Regions from separate parts of the Micromonospora peucetia genome, predicted to be linked through region 1. Evidence: riboswitches for the same ligand, from Rfam matches in the RefSeq annotation. Region 1 holds a riboswitch; the other holds the start of a gene.
The links. Region 1 has a riboswitch for S-adenosylmethionine ahead of GA0070608_RS12350 (aminotransferase class V-fold PLP-dependent enzyme). Riboswitches for the same ligand answer to the same signal wherever they lie in the genome.
Positions count from the first base shown of each region.

Region 2: it holds a riboswitch for S-adenosylmethionine, as region 1 does, so the genes downstream of both, GA0070608_RS24180 (ABC transporter substrate-binding protein) here and GA0070608_RS12350 (aminotransferase class V-fold PLP-dependent enzyme) in region 1, are expected to answer to the same signal.

Region 1 is NZ_FMIC01000002.1:2,634,953-2,642,692, reverse strand. It holds gene GA0070608_RS12355 (PrsW family intramembrane metalloprotease) at 1-1,416, opposite strand, end outside; SAM riboswitch class IV at 1,439-1,559, shown strand; gene GA0070608_RS12350 (aminotransferase class V-fold PLP-dependent enzyme) at 1,606-2,907, shown strand; gene GA0070608_RS12340 (FUSC family protein) at 3,207-4,451, opposite strand; gene GA0070608_RS12335 (HD domain-containing protein) at 4,527-5,168, shown strand; gene GA0070608_RS34145 (DUF4031 domain-containing protein) at 5,190-5,765, opposite strand; partial or broken gene GA0070608_RS33965 (FAD-linked oxidase C-terminal domain-containing protein) at 5,798-5,896, shown strand; gene GA0070608_RS12315 (glycerol-3-phosphate dehydrogenase/oxidase) at 5,982-7,740, opposite strand, start outside.
Region 2 is NZ_FMIC01000002.1:5,361,857-5,369,596, forward strand. It holds gene GA0070608_RS24165 (peptidoglycan recognition protein family protein) at 96-1,226, opposite strand; gene GA0070608_RS24170 (amino acid ABC transporter ATP-binding protein) at 1,366-2,103, opposite strand; gene GA0070608_RS24175 (amino acid ABC transporter permease) at 2,106-2,885, opposite strand; gene GA0070608_RS24180 (ABC transporter substrate-binding protein) at 2,926-3,762, opposite strand; SAM riboswitch class IV at 4,058-4,169, opposite strand; gene GA0070608_RS24185 (MFS transporter) at 4,509-5,765, shown strand; gene GA0070608_RS24190 (SPFH domain-containing protein) at 5,859-6,731, shown strand; gene GA0070608_RS24195 (serine/threonine-protein kinase) at 6,977-7,740, shown strand, end outside.

The DNA.
Region 1 (7,740 bases):
GCCGGGCGGGGGTGGCGGCGGGACGAGCACCACCGGGATCGGCACGACGGGCTCGTCCGGCGCCTCGACCGACCGCTGCGTGCCGTCCGGGAACCGCAGGTGGTAGCGGTGCCCGTCCCAGATCCCCACCGGCGCCTGTGGGTCCCGGCCCGTGAAGAACGACCGGTACGCGCCGATCGCCTCCAGCAGCTCCCGTTCCTCCCGTGCTGTCCGGTCCCGGTCAACCGGGCTCCGGTCCAGGCCGCGCAACGCGCCGTCGCGCAGCAGCGCCAGCCGGGTCGCCGCGAACTGGTAGCCGCGCATCGCCCTCAGCCCGCCATCGCCGGCCACCCGCTTGGCCCACACCCGGGCCGCGTGCCGCCGCCCCAGGCTGCTCAGCGCCGCCACCTCGGGCGGGGTGAGCCAGCCGGCCCGGACGTAGTCCGGCAGGGTCCGCTCGGTGATCCGCCCCTCCCAGGCCCGCAGCCACAGGGCGAGCCCGACCATGCCGAAGAACAACGGCACCATCACGCCGATGAAGCCGTACAACATGATCAACGTTTCGCCGGTGGCCTGGGTGAGCGTGGGCAGCAGGTTCCAGAGGCCGTGCAGCATCATCGCCAACAGCAGGCCGGCGATCGGGGCGAGCACCCGGACCCACCGGTTGGCGGCGCGCGCGGCGATGCCCAGCCCCACCCCGGTCATCGAGGTGAACAGCGGGTGGGCGAAGCCGAAGAGCAGGATCCGGACGATGAAGATGGCGATGACCTGCTGGGTGCCGGTCGCCGGCCCGTACTGCTGCGCGCCGCTGGCGTAGCCGTGACCGCCCAGGTAGAGGATGTTCTCCACCATGGCGAAGCCGACCGCGGAGAGCCCGCAGTAGACCAGGGCGTCGGTGATGCCGGAGAACTCCCGCCGGCGGAAGATCAGCAGCAGGATCGGCCCGATGGCCTTGGTCAGCTCCTCGATGAACGGCGCGACCAGCACCGCGGTCAGCCCGTCCGGCAGCCCCCAGTCCTCGAACAGCCCCGCGAAGAAGCCGTTGACCTCCAGCGATGCGGCGGTGGAGACGAACGCGCCCCAGGCGAAGCAGAAGATCAGGTACTTCAGGGGTTCCGGTTCGTAGCGGTCGAGCCAGAGGAAACAGCCCACCAGCACCGGAACCGGGAGGATCGCGGCGACCAGGCCGATCAGCAGCGCCTCGACGCCGAGATTCTGACCGAGTCTGAAGACCATGAACAGCGCGCAGGCCGCGATGAACACGACGGTCCCGGCCAGCACCAGGTACCGGGGCCAACCCGGCCGGCGCACCGGCATCCGGGGCCCGGCCCCGACCGGCGGCGGAACGGCGGGCGCGGTCGGCGGCAGCGGTGCGCCGGGCGGGGTGTCGGCCATGCGGTCAGCGTAGCCATCCCCGGCCGGCTGGTTCGGCCGCATTCACCCGGCTATGCTGCCGGCAGGTCACGAGCGCCAGCGTCAAGCCCCGGTTTGCTGGCCGGCAACCCTCGTCGAGTTCGCGGTGGGGTGCCCCGGGTGATGACCGGGCCCGGCGCGATCCGCGTGCCGGGCAAGCGCGGACCCCGCCCGTGTGCGCCCACCCGGGGTCCCTGGACCCGGAGGTCGGCCATGACCGTCACCCTCGCGCCTTCGCCCGCACCGCAGCCGCCCACCGTCGCCGGGCCGCTCGGCGTGCTCGGCGTACCCGGCCAGGTAAACCTGGACTACGCCGCCACCGCGCCCTGCGCGCGAGCCGCGGCCGACGCGGTGGCCGAGCTGCTGCCCTGGTACGCCAGCGTGCATCGCGGCGCCGGGGCCCTGTCGCGGCGCTGCACCCTCGCCTACGAACGCGCCCGGCAGACGGTCGGTGACTTCTTCGGCGCCCGCGCCGAAGACCACGTGATCTTCACCCGCAACACCACCGACGCGCTGAACCTGCTGGCCCGGGCCCTGCCCGCCGGCACCACGGTGGTCACCTTCGGCGGGGAGCACCACGCCAACCTGCTGCCCTGGCCGCGCGGCTCGGTCCGGCTGCCGGTGCCCCGGGAGCCGGCCGAGGCGGTCCGCGCGCTGGCCGCCGCGCTCAGCGAGCTGCGCAGGCCGGACGGGAGGGGCGGCCCAGTCACACATCCCGCGCGCCCCGGCGTCGACCAGGGCCCGCCCGTGCTGGTGGCGGTGACCGCCGCCAGCAACGTGACCGGCGAGCGCTGGCCGGTGGCCGAGCTGGCCCAGGTGGCCCGGCGGTACGGTGCCCGGATCGCGGTGGACGCCGCGCAACTCGCCCCGCACGCACCGGTGGACGTCGCCTCACTCGACGTCGACTACCTCGCGGTCTCCGGCCACAAGCTGTACGCGCCGTTCGGCACGGGGGTGCTCGTCGGGCGGGCGGACTGGCTGGACGCGGCGCCGCCGTACCTGGTCGGCGGCGGCGCCACCAGCCACGTCGGGGCGGCCACCCACGACGTACGGTGGGCGACCGGCCCGGCCCGGCACGAGGCGGGCACGCCGAACCTGCTCGGCGCGGTCGCCCTGGCCGCGGTCTGCGCCGCCCTGGCCGACGCCGACCGGGCCGCCCTGCACGACACCGAGCAGGCCCTGCTGGCCCGGCTGCGCGACGGCATCGCGGCCCTGCCGCACGTGGTGGAGCTGCGCACGTTCGGGCCGGCGGCGTCCCGGGTGGGCATCGTGTCGTTCGTGGTGGCCGGCCGGGACTCGGCGGAGGTGGCGGCGGAACTGGCCACGTCGTACGACATCGGGGTGCGCGACGGCCTCTTCTGCGCCCATCCGCTGGCCCGGCGGCTGCTCGACGAGGCGGCGGCCCGCAGCGGCCGGCGGGACCTGCCACCGACCGCCCTGCGCGCCAGCATCGGCCTGGGCAGCACGACAGACCACGTCGACCGCCTCCTGACCGCCCTGACCACCCTGCCCTGACCTCCCCGCCCTCCCCTTCCCCCGCCCCGCGCCTCCCACCCCTGCCCTTCCCGCGCCTCCCGCCTCCCGCCCCGCGCTCCCGCCCCGCGCTCCCGCCCCGCGCTCCCGCCCCGTCGATCTTGCACTTACTGCCCCGGCAAACCGGACTAAAGCCGCGCCTTAGGGGCCGAAAGTGCAAGATCGCGGGCGAGGGGGCGGGTGCGCGGGGCGCGAGCGAGGCGGGGGCGGCGGGCGAGGGGGCAGGGTTGTGAGCGAGAGGGGCGGGGCTGTGAGCGGTGGGTGGTGGGGCGGCGGGGTGGTCAGCCAAGCGGCGGGGCGGTGGGTGGCTTCGGGGGGCCGTGATCGTGCGCTCGGTCCTGGTCGCCGAAGGACTGCCGGACGCCACGGTTCGCCTCCTCCTGGCTGATGCCGGAGGCCACCATCAGGTCGCTGGCGGTGGTCCGCACCTGTGCGATCACCACGCTGCCGGAGAAGCCGACCCCCTCGGCGTACGCCCGGCCGGCCTCGCCGACCGCGCGCAGCGCCCGCTCCCGAGCCTTCTCCGGCTCCTCGGCGACGGCGAACTCGTGCTTGAGCAGGCGTACCGACTCGGCGAGGTGGGCCACCGCGTCCGGCATCGTCTCCGGGATGGGCTCCCCGTCCTCGATCAGGGTGACCGCGCGCCGGGTCAACGTGCCGGCGTTGCGCATCGCCCGGTCGATCGGTTCGGCGGCCTCGGCGTAGTGGGTGAGCTCGTCCCGCCGGTGCCAACGGGCCGGCGAGAGGATGGCGGTCTCCTTCGCCCCCTCGATGGCCTCGGTGAAGGCGGCCAGCTCCTCCTGGTTGTCGCGGAGCCGGTCCAGGGCCAGCTGGGCCTTGTCCCGGTCCCGTTCCCGCAGCGCGTCCGCGGTGTTGTCGAGTTGGGCGGCGAGCAGGTCCAGGGCCGGCCGGGCGGCCCGGTTGATGACCCGCAGCGGATTGAGCGGCAGCAGGACCGCGGTGACGAGCAGCGCGATGCCACCGCCGACGAACGCGTCGATGAACCTGGGGATCTCCAGGTTCTCGGTCGACGGGCTGAGCGTGACGATCAGCACCGCCGTGGCCGCCGCCTGGATGACGATGGCCACGCTGGCGCCCGCGAAGATGGTCAGCAAGATCGCCAGGGTGACCACCAGCCCCAGCTGCCACGGCCCGGTGCCGAGCAGATAGATGAGGAAGTCACCGACGGCGACCCCGATCCCCACCCCGGCGATCAGCTCCACCGTGCGGCGGAACCGCTGGCCGACCGAGGCGGCGAGGGTGCCGACCGCGGAGATCGGCGCGAAGACCGGCTGCGGGTTGCCGAGCAGCTCGTGCGCCGCCAGCCAGGCCAGCCCGGCGGCGAGGCCGGCCTGCACGGCGAGGCCCATCGCCATCTTCAGCCGGTGCAGACGGTCGTGCAGGGTGAGTTTGCCGCGCTGCCGCAGGTGCGCCACCGCCTCGCCGATGCGCGGCCCTTCGACGTCCGTACCCCGGTCGCGCAGGATGACGCGTCGCACCAGTGAGGGGCGACGGTCCCGGGCCACGGCCATGGCGGGGACTACCCGTGCCACGTCCGGTGAATCCTCCGGCGATGGCGGCGGTGGGGCAGACTCGGCCGGGTGGTTGACCTTCTCGACCGGTGGCGGGCCGCGGCCCGGGGCGCCGGGGTGACCGACCCGGCGGCGCTGACCCGGGTCGGCGCGGAACTGCTGGCCCGTTGGCGAGAGCCGCACCGGCACCATCACACCCCGGACCACCTGACGGCCGTCCTCGACGTGGTCGACGCGCACGCGCCGTCCGCCGGGCGGCCGGACCTGGTGCGCCTCGCGGCCTGGTGTCACGACGCGGTCTACGATCCGCGCGCCGGGGGTGACGCCAACGAGCGCGACAGCGCGGCGCTCGCCGGCACGCTACTCACCGGGGCGGGCCTGCCGGCCGACGCCGTGGCCGAGGTGCGCCGGCTGGTGCTGCTCACCGCCGGGCACGCCGTCGACCCGGGCGACGCCGACGGCGCGCTGCTCTGCGACGCCGACCTGGCCGTCCTCGCGGCGCCGCCCGAGGCGTACGACCGCTACGCCGCCGCGATCCGCCAGGAGTACGCGCACGTGCCCGACCCGGCCTTCCGGGCCGGCCGGGCCCGGGTGCTCGCCGGCCTGCTCGCCCTGCCCGCGCTGTACCGGCTGCCGCCACTGGCCCGGCGCTGGGAACCCCGCGCCCGCGCCAACCTCACCCGCGAACTAACCACCCTCGCCCTCCCCTAGCCCCGCCCCTAGCCCCGCCCCTCACCCTCGCCCCTCACCCTGCCCCCGCCCCTGCACTCGCCCCCCGCACTCCGGCCTGCCCCTGCCCTCGCCTCTGCCCTCCAGCCCGCGGCGATCTTGCGGTTTTGGCCCCGACGAAAGCCACTGATCACCCATAGGGAGGGCAGAAAGTGCAAGATCGCGGGGCGGGAAGGTGGGTTGGTTCAGGGGCGGTTGGGTTGAGGGCTGGGCTGGGTGGGCTGGGACATTGGGGTGGGTTGGGGCGGGGTTGGGGTGGGTTGGGGCGTTGGTTGGGGCGTTGGGTTGGGGTGGGTGGGTTGGGGGTTGGGGCGTTGGGTGGGACAGGTGTTTGGGGCGGCGGAGGCCGGACTGGCGGAGCAGACGCACCAGTTCACGGCTCGGCACCACCCGGGCGCCCAACCAGACCGCCACGGCGAACCGCTCGGCCGGGATGTCGTAGTGGTCCCGGTCGAACCCCCGCCGGGGCACAGCCAGCGCCTCGGCGAAGGCGTGCAGCTCGGCGGGGGACACGTCGCTGATCAGGTGGGACCAGAGCCGCCCCCGCCACGGCCAGGCGGGCCGGTCCAGGTAGAGCATGTCGGCCAAGCTACCCGCCCGAGGGCCGGTTGGTGGCCCGCGAGATCGGCCCGGTGAGCCTACGGGTGCACCAGGCGATCAAGGCCGCCCTGGACCCGACCGGCCTGCTCAACCCCGGCAAGGTCCTCTGACCGCCGCGGTCCGGGCTCCTACCCCACCACGGGTGAGGACCACCGGGGCAAGCGGCGGATGCAGGGGTGACCGGGGCCGGGCCGGTCAGCGGGACGACGGCAGTTCGGCCTGGTCGTCGTCCGCGCCGCGGTCCGCTGCGAAGCCCCGCACGTCGGGCGCGCCGAGCCGGGCGGCGTCGGCCGTGGCGTCGTCGGGCATCAGCTGGGACTGGCGCTCCGCCTCCACCCGGGCCCGGTAGTGCTCCACCTCGCGGGCCCGGGTGGCCTCGTCCCAGCCGAGCACCGCGGCCATCAGCTCGGCCGCGTGGCCGGCCGACTCCAGGCCCCGGTGGGCGGTCTCGAAGGAGATCCGGGTCCGCCGGGTGAGCACGTCCTCCAGGTGCAGTGCCCCCTCGGCCCGGGCCGCGTACGTCACCTCGGCGGCCAGGTATTCCGGTGCGCCGGCCAGCGGGGAGGCCAGCAGCGGATCCGCGTCGATCAACGCGAGCAGGTCACGGGTGAGGGTGCCGTAGCGCTCCAGCAGGTGCTCGACCACCCCGACCGGCACCCCGTGCCGGCGGGCCAGGTCCGCCCGGTCCCGCCACATCGCCGGATAGCCGTCGGCGCCGAGCAGCGGCAGGTCGGCGGTGCGGGAGGGGCGTACGGCACCGAGCCGGTGGGCGGCCCGGTCCACCACGTCGGAGGCCATCACCCGGTACGTCGTGTACTTGCCGCCCGCGACCAGCAGCAGACCGAGCATCGGCTCGAAGACAGCGTGCTCGCGGGACAGTTTGGAGGTGGAGTCGGCCTCGCCGGCCAGCAGTGGCCGCAGCCCGGCGTAGACCCCCTCGATGTCGGCCGTCGTGAGCGGCCGGTCGAGCACCGCGTTGACCTGGTCCAGCAGGTAGTCGATGTCCCGGGCGGAGGCGGCCGGGTGGGACCGGTCGAGCCGCCAGTCGGTGTCGGTGGTGCCGATGATCCAGTGCCCGCCCCACGGGATGACGAAGAGCACACTGGTCGCCGTACGCAGGATCAGCCCGGCCTCGCCGGTGATCGCCGAGCGGGGTACCACCAGGTGCACACCCTTGGAGGCCCGGACGCGGATGCCGGGACGCAGCCCGACATCGTTCAGCATCCGCGACATGTCGTCGCTCCACACGCCGGTGGCGGCGATGACGGTGCGGGCGCGTACCTCGAACTCGGCGTCCGGTGAGCCGGCGGGCGCCTCCAGGTCCCGGACCCGTACGCCGGTGACCTCGCGGGCCTGCCGGATCAGCCCGACGGCCCGGGTGCTGTTCACCACGGTCGCGCCGAGGCTGGCCGCCGTGCGGGCCAGGGTCACCACCAGCCGCGCGTCGTCGACCTGCCCGTCGTAGTAGCGGATCGCGCCGGCCACCGCGTCGGCGCGCAGGCTGGGGAAGACCCGGCGGGTGCCCTCGCGGGTCAGGTGCCGGTGCAGCGGCATGCCCCGGCCACCGCCGAAGATCCCGGCGAAGGCGTCGTAGGCCGCCACGCCGGCGCCGTAGTAGGAGCGGCGGAACAGCCGGCCGGGCAGGCCGCGCACGCCTCGCCCGTCGGGCAGCGGGACCAGGATGGGCACCGGCCGGACCAGGTGCGGGGCGAGCCGGGTGGCGAGCAGCCCACGCTCGGTGAGCGCCTCGTGCACCAGGTGGAACTCCAGTTGCTCCAGGTAGCGAAGGCCACCGTGGATGAGCTTGCTGGAGCGGCTGGAGGTGCCGGCGGCGTAGTCGCGCGCCTCCACCAGGGCCACCTTGAGCCCCCGCGAGGCCGCGTCCAGGGCGGCTCCGGCCCCGGTCGCGCCACCGCCGATGACCAGCACGTCGAAGCGTTCGGCGCGCAGGCGG
Region 2 (7,740 bases), 2.7 Mb from region 1:
CCATCGTCGCAGACCAGAGGGCTGGTGCGAGTCAGGTACGACCGCGTTTCGCCGGCCCGTCGGAGATGGTCCGTCCCACGGGCCGGCGGCGGTGGTCAGTGGCGGAACGACCGGCGTACGACGCCGCCGACGATCGCACACCAGGTGTCGACGTCCAGCTTGCCGTGGGCCGGCAGGCCGTGCCGCCGCTGGACGTCCTTGACGGCCATCTTCGTCGGGTGGTCGTACTCGCCGGTGACGGTGACCTCGGAACGGCCCTGGAAGTTCAGCAGGAACTGCACGGCGGTGACCGGCAGGCCGGTGGCGTCCTTGCCCAGTTCCGGCACCAGGGTCTCCCAGGTGGGCGCGGTGAGGGTGGCGTCGACGTCGACCGGGATGCCGTTGCGGTACTGCCAGTCCTGCACCGCCGCGACGGTGGCGGCGTCGAAGACGCTGTTGATCGGCACGGTGTAGCCACGGTGGGCCAGCAGGTACTGCACCACCCGGACACTGGGGGAGCCGACGAAGCGCCACAGGTCCGGCCAGCGGCGGGCCGGCACGTCGGCGAGGTCGGTGCCGAGCGACTCGAAGACCCGGCGGCGCAGGGTGGGGAACTGCCCGTAGAAGGAGGCGCCGGGGCACAGCGTGGTGCGGAAGTCCCAGTGGCCGAAGATGTCGTGGGCGTGCAGCCCGTACCGCCGGCAGATGGTCGCGCAGAGCGTGACCAGCGAGTCCAGCAGCGCCTCCGGTGGGGTCTCGGTGACGTACGTGCCCTCGTTCTCGATGCCGATGGCCCGGCCGTTCTCGCCCGGGCAGTGCGCCGAGATCATCTGCCGGTCGCCGGCCCGCAGCCGCTCCAGGCTGCCCCGGCGGCCCTCCATGACGTAGCCGCCGCGGCTGATGGTGAAGTGCTGGCCGGTGTCGGACCAGCCGTTGCCGTCCATGTGCAGGTTCTGGCAGTCGCGGGCCAGCTTGATTCCCTGCGCCTCGGAGTAGTCGGTGACGTTCGGGAACGCCATGTGGTGCACGATGATCTTGTTGGTGGGGATGGCGCTGACCGCCAGCGGGTCCTTCGGCGGGCGCGCGCCCCACTCGTCGCAGCTGTAGATCCAGTCCAGGTCGGTGCCGGGGTCCGCCTGCGCGGTGCCCGGAAGGGCGAGCTGGCTGCCGACGACCGCGACCGTGGCGGCGCCGAGGCCGGCCCGCAGCAGGGTCCGGCGGTCCAGTGCGGAGTTCTCGACGTGCATGGCATCTCCTCTGCGGCCGGGCAGGCGGCTGAGGAGCCCCGAGGTGAAAAGGAGCGCCAACAGTCGCATGTGCAGTGGAGGATATTGCCAAGGCGCCGGGCCGCGCCAGAGTCCGGCCCACGCCGATGCGGAGGGGCTTTCAGAGCACCTGGGACAGGAAGCGGCGCAGCCGGGGGTGCTCCGCCCGCTCGAAGACCGCGGCCGGCTCGCCGGCCTCCAGCACCACGCCGCGATCCATGAACGCGACGGTGTCGGCGACCTCGCGGGCGAACCCCATCTCGTGGGTGACCACCACCATCGTCATGCCGCCGGCGGACAACTCGGCCATCAGCCCCAGCACGCCCTTCACCAGCTCCGGGTCCAGCGCGGAGGTCGCCTCGTCGAAGAGCATCACCTGCGGGCGCAACGCCAGCGCGCGGGCGATCGCGACCCGCTGCTGCTGCCCGCCGGACAGGTGCGCCGGTCGGGCGTCGGCCTTGGCCGCCAGGCCCACCAGCTCCAGGTGGTCGCGGGCGAGGGCCACCGCCTCGTCCTCACCGAGCTTGCGGATCCGGCGCAGCGCGAGGGTGATGTTGCGCAGCACGCTCATGTGCGGAAAGAGGTTGAACTGCTGGAAGACCATGCCGACCCGCTGCCGCAGGGCGTCCGGGTCGTCGCCCAGCACGCTGCGCCCGTCGAGCAGCACGTCGCCGCGGTCGGGCTCGATCAGCCGGTTGATGGTGCGCAGCAGGGTGGACTTGCCCGACCCGGACGGACCGATCACGCAGGCCGTCGCCCCGCGCGCCACATCCAGGTCCACCCCGCGCAGCACCCGGTGCGCCCCGAAGGCCAGGTGCACGTCCCGGACGCTGAGGCTCACCGAGGTCGTCGTGTCGATGCTCATCGCTGGTTTCCTCCCGCCGCGCCCGGCAGTGCCAGGTCGAGGTCGTCATCGGCGTCGTCGGGCGCGGCAGCCTGCCGGCCGTGCCGCAGCCGCCGGTCGATCCAGTTGACGACGTGTGTCAGCGGCACAGTCAGCACCAGGTAGCAGAGCCCGGCCAGCAGTAGCGCCGACTGGTTGCCGGTGTTCGCCGCATAGTCCTGCCCGATCCGGAACAGTTCCCGCTGGCTGGCCAGCAGGCCGAGGAAGTAGACCAGGCTGGAGTCCTTGATCAGCGCGATCAGCTGGTTCACCCAGGCCGGCAGCACCCGCCGGATGCCCTGCGGCACGATCACCAGGCGCATCGCCTCGCCCCAGGACAGGCCCAGCGCCCGGGCCCCCTCCAGCTGGGTGGCCTCCACCGACTGGATGCCGGAGCGGAAGATCTCGCCGATGTAGGCCGCCGCGATCAGCGACAGCGCCAGGATGCCCAGCGGATACGGGTTGGGCCCCCACACCTGCATGCCCAGCGGTGCCAGCCCGACGCCGATGAGCAGGATCGTCGCCGCGGCCGGCAGGCCGCGGAACACGTCGGTGTAGACCCGCGCCGGCCACCGCAACCATCGGGTACGCGAGATGCCCGCGACGGCCAGTGCCATGCCCAGCACCGAGCCGAGCAGGGCGGCGGAGATCGCCAGGATCAGCGTGTTGGGCAGCCCCACCGTCAGCATCTCGGGCAGCGCCTCGCGCATGGAGTCCCAGTCGAAGAAGGTCTCCCACAGGGTGCTCAACGGATCCATCGTCTCTCCTACCGCCCCGCTCGCTCGTCGTCCGTACGTGTCAGGAGGTGGCCGACGCCGCCGGCACCGGGACCGTGCCGCTGCCCGGCTTGAAGTCGGCCGGGATCGAGCGGCCCGGGTAGTACTGGGCCTGCAGGCGGCTCCACGTGCCGTCCGCGATCACCTCGTCGAGGCCCTTGTCGAGCGCCTCGCGCAGCTTGTCGTTGCCCTTGGCGAACGCGTACGCCGTGGGCGCCGGGCTGAGCAGCTTGGCCGCCACGGTGATCTTGCCGCTGCTGTCGGCGGCCGACTTGTCGCCGATCTCGGCGGGGGCGATCCAGGCGTCGGCGGTGCCGGCCTTGAGCTGGTTGATCGCGCCGTTGTAGTCGGGCACCCGGACCGGGTCGAGCCCCTCGCCGGTGGCGTAGTCGTCCTGGACGGTGCCCTGCACGACCACGACCCGCTTGCCGGTGAGCTGGTCGAAGCCGGTGATCGACGAGCCGGCCGGCACGTCGAGTCCGAAGTGGCCGAAGTCGTAGCCGTTGCCGAAGTCGACCGTCTTCTTCCGCGCCTCGGTGATGGTGATCGAGGAGCTGCCGACGTCGAACTTGCGGTTGTTGACCTGGGAGAGCAGGGCGGAGAAGTCGGTGCCGACGAACTCCACCTTCAGGCCGACCTTCGCGGCGACCGCGGTGAGCAGGTCGTTGTCGAAGCCGGTGAACTTGCCGTCCTTGAGATAGACGTTCGGCGGGGCGTCGGTGAGCGTGCCGGTACGCAGCACGCCCGCCTGGAGCAGGTTGTACGGGTTGTCGGCCGTGCCGGCCGCGTCGTCGCCGCACGCGGTCAGGGCGGTGGCGGCGAGGACGGCGGCCACGCCGAGGGCGGCGGCCCGGGTCACAGAAGAAAGGATTCGCACAGGTGTCTCCGAATGAGGTGTTCCGGCGGCGGGCACAGGCGTGCGGCGCCGGCGGGACGCCCGGTGGGCGTACCGCTGGGAAAGTGGTGCCTGGAAGAGGGGAGTGGCGCGCCTAGCGCGGGTCGCCGGGGCGACAGGAGGTGGCGCAGACCCGCATCATGTCGATGTGGCGACGCCGGATCAGGGCCGGCGACGTCAGGGCCACGGCGGGGACCGCCGGTGGAACGCAGATGCGAAAGGACATGGCTCTCCCTCGGTCGCTGTCGACCTGGGAACCAGGCCGCGCTTGCACCGGAGCCGCTCCGGTGCCTGGTCTTCACCCGGGGCACCCCTGCGCGGACGAGGGTTGCCGGCCAGCGAGCCGGGGCTTGACGCTGGCGCTCATGACCTGTTGACGAGGCTAGCCCCGCCACGGGGGGCCGTCCAGCCGCTATGACCACGCTCACGCGGACCCCCGTGCAGGTCAGCGTCACTCCTCGACCGCCCCGCCGACGTGCCGCGGGGGCCGGTACGCCTCCAGGAGCACGTCCACGCTCGGCGCCAGCGTCAGGTCTAGACTTTCCACCGTGATCGCGCTGCACGTCGTCGCCGCCGCGTACGGCCGCTGGATCACCCCGGAACTTCCGTTGTACGGCGACGACCACGAACGCTCCGACTTCGCTCCCTGACCGGCCCGGTGCTCCGTCGACCTCCGGTCCACCTCCGCCACGATCCGGGAGCGCCCAGTCATGCCCGTGCCCGATGACACCGAACTCGTACCGCCCGCCGACCGTTCGTCGGGCGGCGGGCGACCCACCGACGCCGACCCCACCGACACCTCCGCCCTCGCGGTGCTCCGGGCGCCACAGACCGCCCGGGTCCTGGCGGCCAGCCTGCTCGGCCGGATCCCGCTCGGCGCGGCCCCCCTGGCCCTGCTGGTGTTCGCCCGGGAGACGATGACGCTGACCGTGGCCGGGCTGCTGGTCGCCGCGTTCACCGCCGGCACCGCGGTGGGTCAGCCGATGCTCGCCCGGATGGCGGACCGCTGGCGGCAGCCGCCGGTGCTGTGGCTGGCCGTGACGGCGTCGACGATCGGCTTCGCGCTCACCGCCGCGCACGTCAACCTGCCGGTGACCGTCTTCGCCGCCGCCCTGGCCGGAGCGGGCGCACCGCCGTTCGAGTCGTGCCTGCGGGTGCTCTGGCGCGGCCTTCTCCCCGCGCACCGGGTGCAGACCGCGTACACCCTGGACATCGCCGTGCAGGAGACCATCTTCATTCTCGGTCCGGTGGTCACGCTCGCCGCCGTGGGCCTGGTCGGTCCGGCCGGCGGTCTGGCCGCCGCCGCGTTCTTCCAGGCCGCCGGCACCGTCTGGTTCGCCACGACCGACGCGGTCCGGCGTTGGCGGGGCGAGCCGGCGGTACGACACTGGGCCGGGCCGCTGCGGGCCGGCCGGCTCCGGCTGGTTCTCGGGGCACTGGTGCTGGTCGGCGCGGCGGTGGGCAGCGTGACCGTCGCCGCGACCGGCTACGCCGAGTCGGCCGGGGCCCGGTCCTGGGCGGGCTGGCTGCTCGCCGCGCAGGCCACCGGGGCGCTGATCGGTGGCCTGATCTTCGTACGCTTCGGCGGACTGCGCCGCTACGCCACCCTGCCCCGCGTGGTCGGGGTCTTCGCCCTCGGCTACCTGCCCCTGCTACTCACTCCGGCCCCGGCTGTGATGCTGGTGCTGATGGCGGTCAGCGGACTCGCGCTCCCGGCACTGCTGACCATCGCCTTCGTCGCGCTCGACGACCTTGCGCCCGCCGGCACGGTGGCCGAGGCGTTCGCCTGGGCGGCGACGGCCTTCTCGGTCGGCAGCGCGGGTGGCGCGGCAGCGGCCGGGGCGCTGCTGGACGCCACGGGGGAGGTGACTGTCGGCTTCCTGATCGCCCCGCTGAGCGCCGCCGCGGCCTGTGGGATCGCGCTGACGGGTGCCCGCACCCTCGGCCGGGGCGGGTCTGCGGGATGAGCGACGAGAACAAGATGATCGCCGGCTCCGGGACTACTTCGCGACAGGCCGGGAAAGGGCCGGCCTGGTAGAGCCGTCCGGATCGGGGGTCCCGTGGAAGCCGTCGTGATCGGCGTGGTGATCGTGATCCTGTTCCTGGCGCTCGTCGGCGCGCTGAGCATCCGGCTGGTGCAGCAGTACCAGCGCGGCATCGTCTTCCGCTTCGGCCGGGTGCTGACGCCGGTCCGGGAACCCGGCCTGCGGCTGATCGTGCCGGTCGCCGACCGGATGGTCCGGGTCAGCATGCAGACGACCGTGATCGGCGTGCCCCCGCAGGGGGCGATCACCCGGGACAACGTCACCCTCACCGTCGACGCGGTGGTCTACTACCGGGTCGTCGACCCGGTGAAGGCGCTGGTCAACGTCCACGACTACCCCTCGGCCGTGCTCCAAGTGGCGCAGACCGCCCTGCGCTCGGTGATCGGCAAGGCCGACCTGGACACCCTGCTGGGCGACCGGGAGCGGATCAACGCCGAGCTGAAGGCGGTCATCGACGCGCCCACGGAGAAGCCCTGGGGGCTGCTGATCGAGCGGGTCGAGGTCAAGGACGTCGCGTTGCCCGAGGGGATGAAACGGTCGATGTCCCGTCAGGCTGAGGCGGAACGCGAACGCCGCGCCCGGGTGATCGCCGCCGATGGCGAGTACCAGGCGTCCCGCCGGCTCGCCGACGCGTCCCGGGCGATGGCGGGCACCCCGGGGGCGTACCAGTTGCGGCTGTTGCAGACCGTGGTGGACGTGGCGGCGGAGAAGAACAGCACCCTGGTGATGCCGTTCCCGGTGGAGCTGCTGCGCTTCTTCGACAAGTTCACCCGCGACACCGAGCCCCCGGCGGCGGAGCGCCCGCCAGTGGCAGAGCGCCCGCAGGCCGGGCGGACGGAACCGGGCGTGCCGGCGACCGGCGATGGCCACCGAGGCCCGTTGACCTGACCACGGCCGGGGCGGGGCTGCCCACGGGCCGTACCCTGAGCCAGCCGCGGCGCGGGTGCGCGGCGGGCTTGCCCTCAGGTGGTACGAGTGTCATGTGTCCGTAACCGACCATGCCGCCACCCGCCGGAACGTCCCGGACGTCCGGGGGCCGGAAGTAGCCGTTGCGCCGATGGGCGCACCCGATCCCGCGACCACAATGTCCACCGGAGGCGGCCCCACCGCCTCCGGGACGGGTAGGTGAACGCGTGACCGGCTGGCAGGTCTCCGGCTACCGCCCGGTGCGGCAGCTCGGCGCCGGCGCGTCCGGCCGGGTGGACCTCGCGGTGCACGACGCGACCGGCACACCGGTCGCGATCAAGTACCTCACCGGCGGGATCGGCGACGACCCGTCGTTCCGTGGCGCGTTCCGCGCCGAGGCCCGGTTGCTGGCCGAGATCGACGACCCGCACGTCTCCCGTCTCTACGAGTACGTCGAGTCGCCCACCGGGGCGGCGATCGTCATGGAGTTGGTCAACGGCGTGTCGCTGCGGCAGATGCTGCGCGCGCACGGGCCGACGGCCCCGGAGTCGGCGCTCTGCGTCCTCAAGGGATCGCTGGCCGGGCTCGGCGCGGCGCACGCCCGGGGCGTCGTGCACCGCGACTACAAGCCGGAGAACGTGCTGGTCACCGCCGAGGGCACCAGCAAGCTGGCCGACTTCGGTATCGCCATGCCGGTGGGTGGCAGCTCGGGGGTCAGTGTCACCGGCACCCCCCGTTACATGGCACCCGAGCAGTGGACGGGCGCGCCGGCCAGCCCGGCCTGCGACATCTACGCCGCCACCGCGACCTTCTACGAGTGCCTCACCGGGCAGCCGCCCTACGACGGGCGGGACCTGCTCACCCTGCGCCAGCAGCATGCCCACGCGTCGATTCCCACCGACCCGGCCCCCGCGCCGGTGCACGACCTGTTGCGGCACGGCATGGCCAAGCAGCCGGCCGAGCGACCACAACCCGCCCAGGTCTTCCTCGC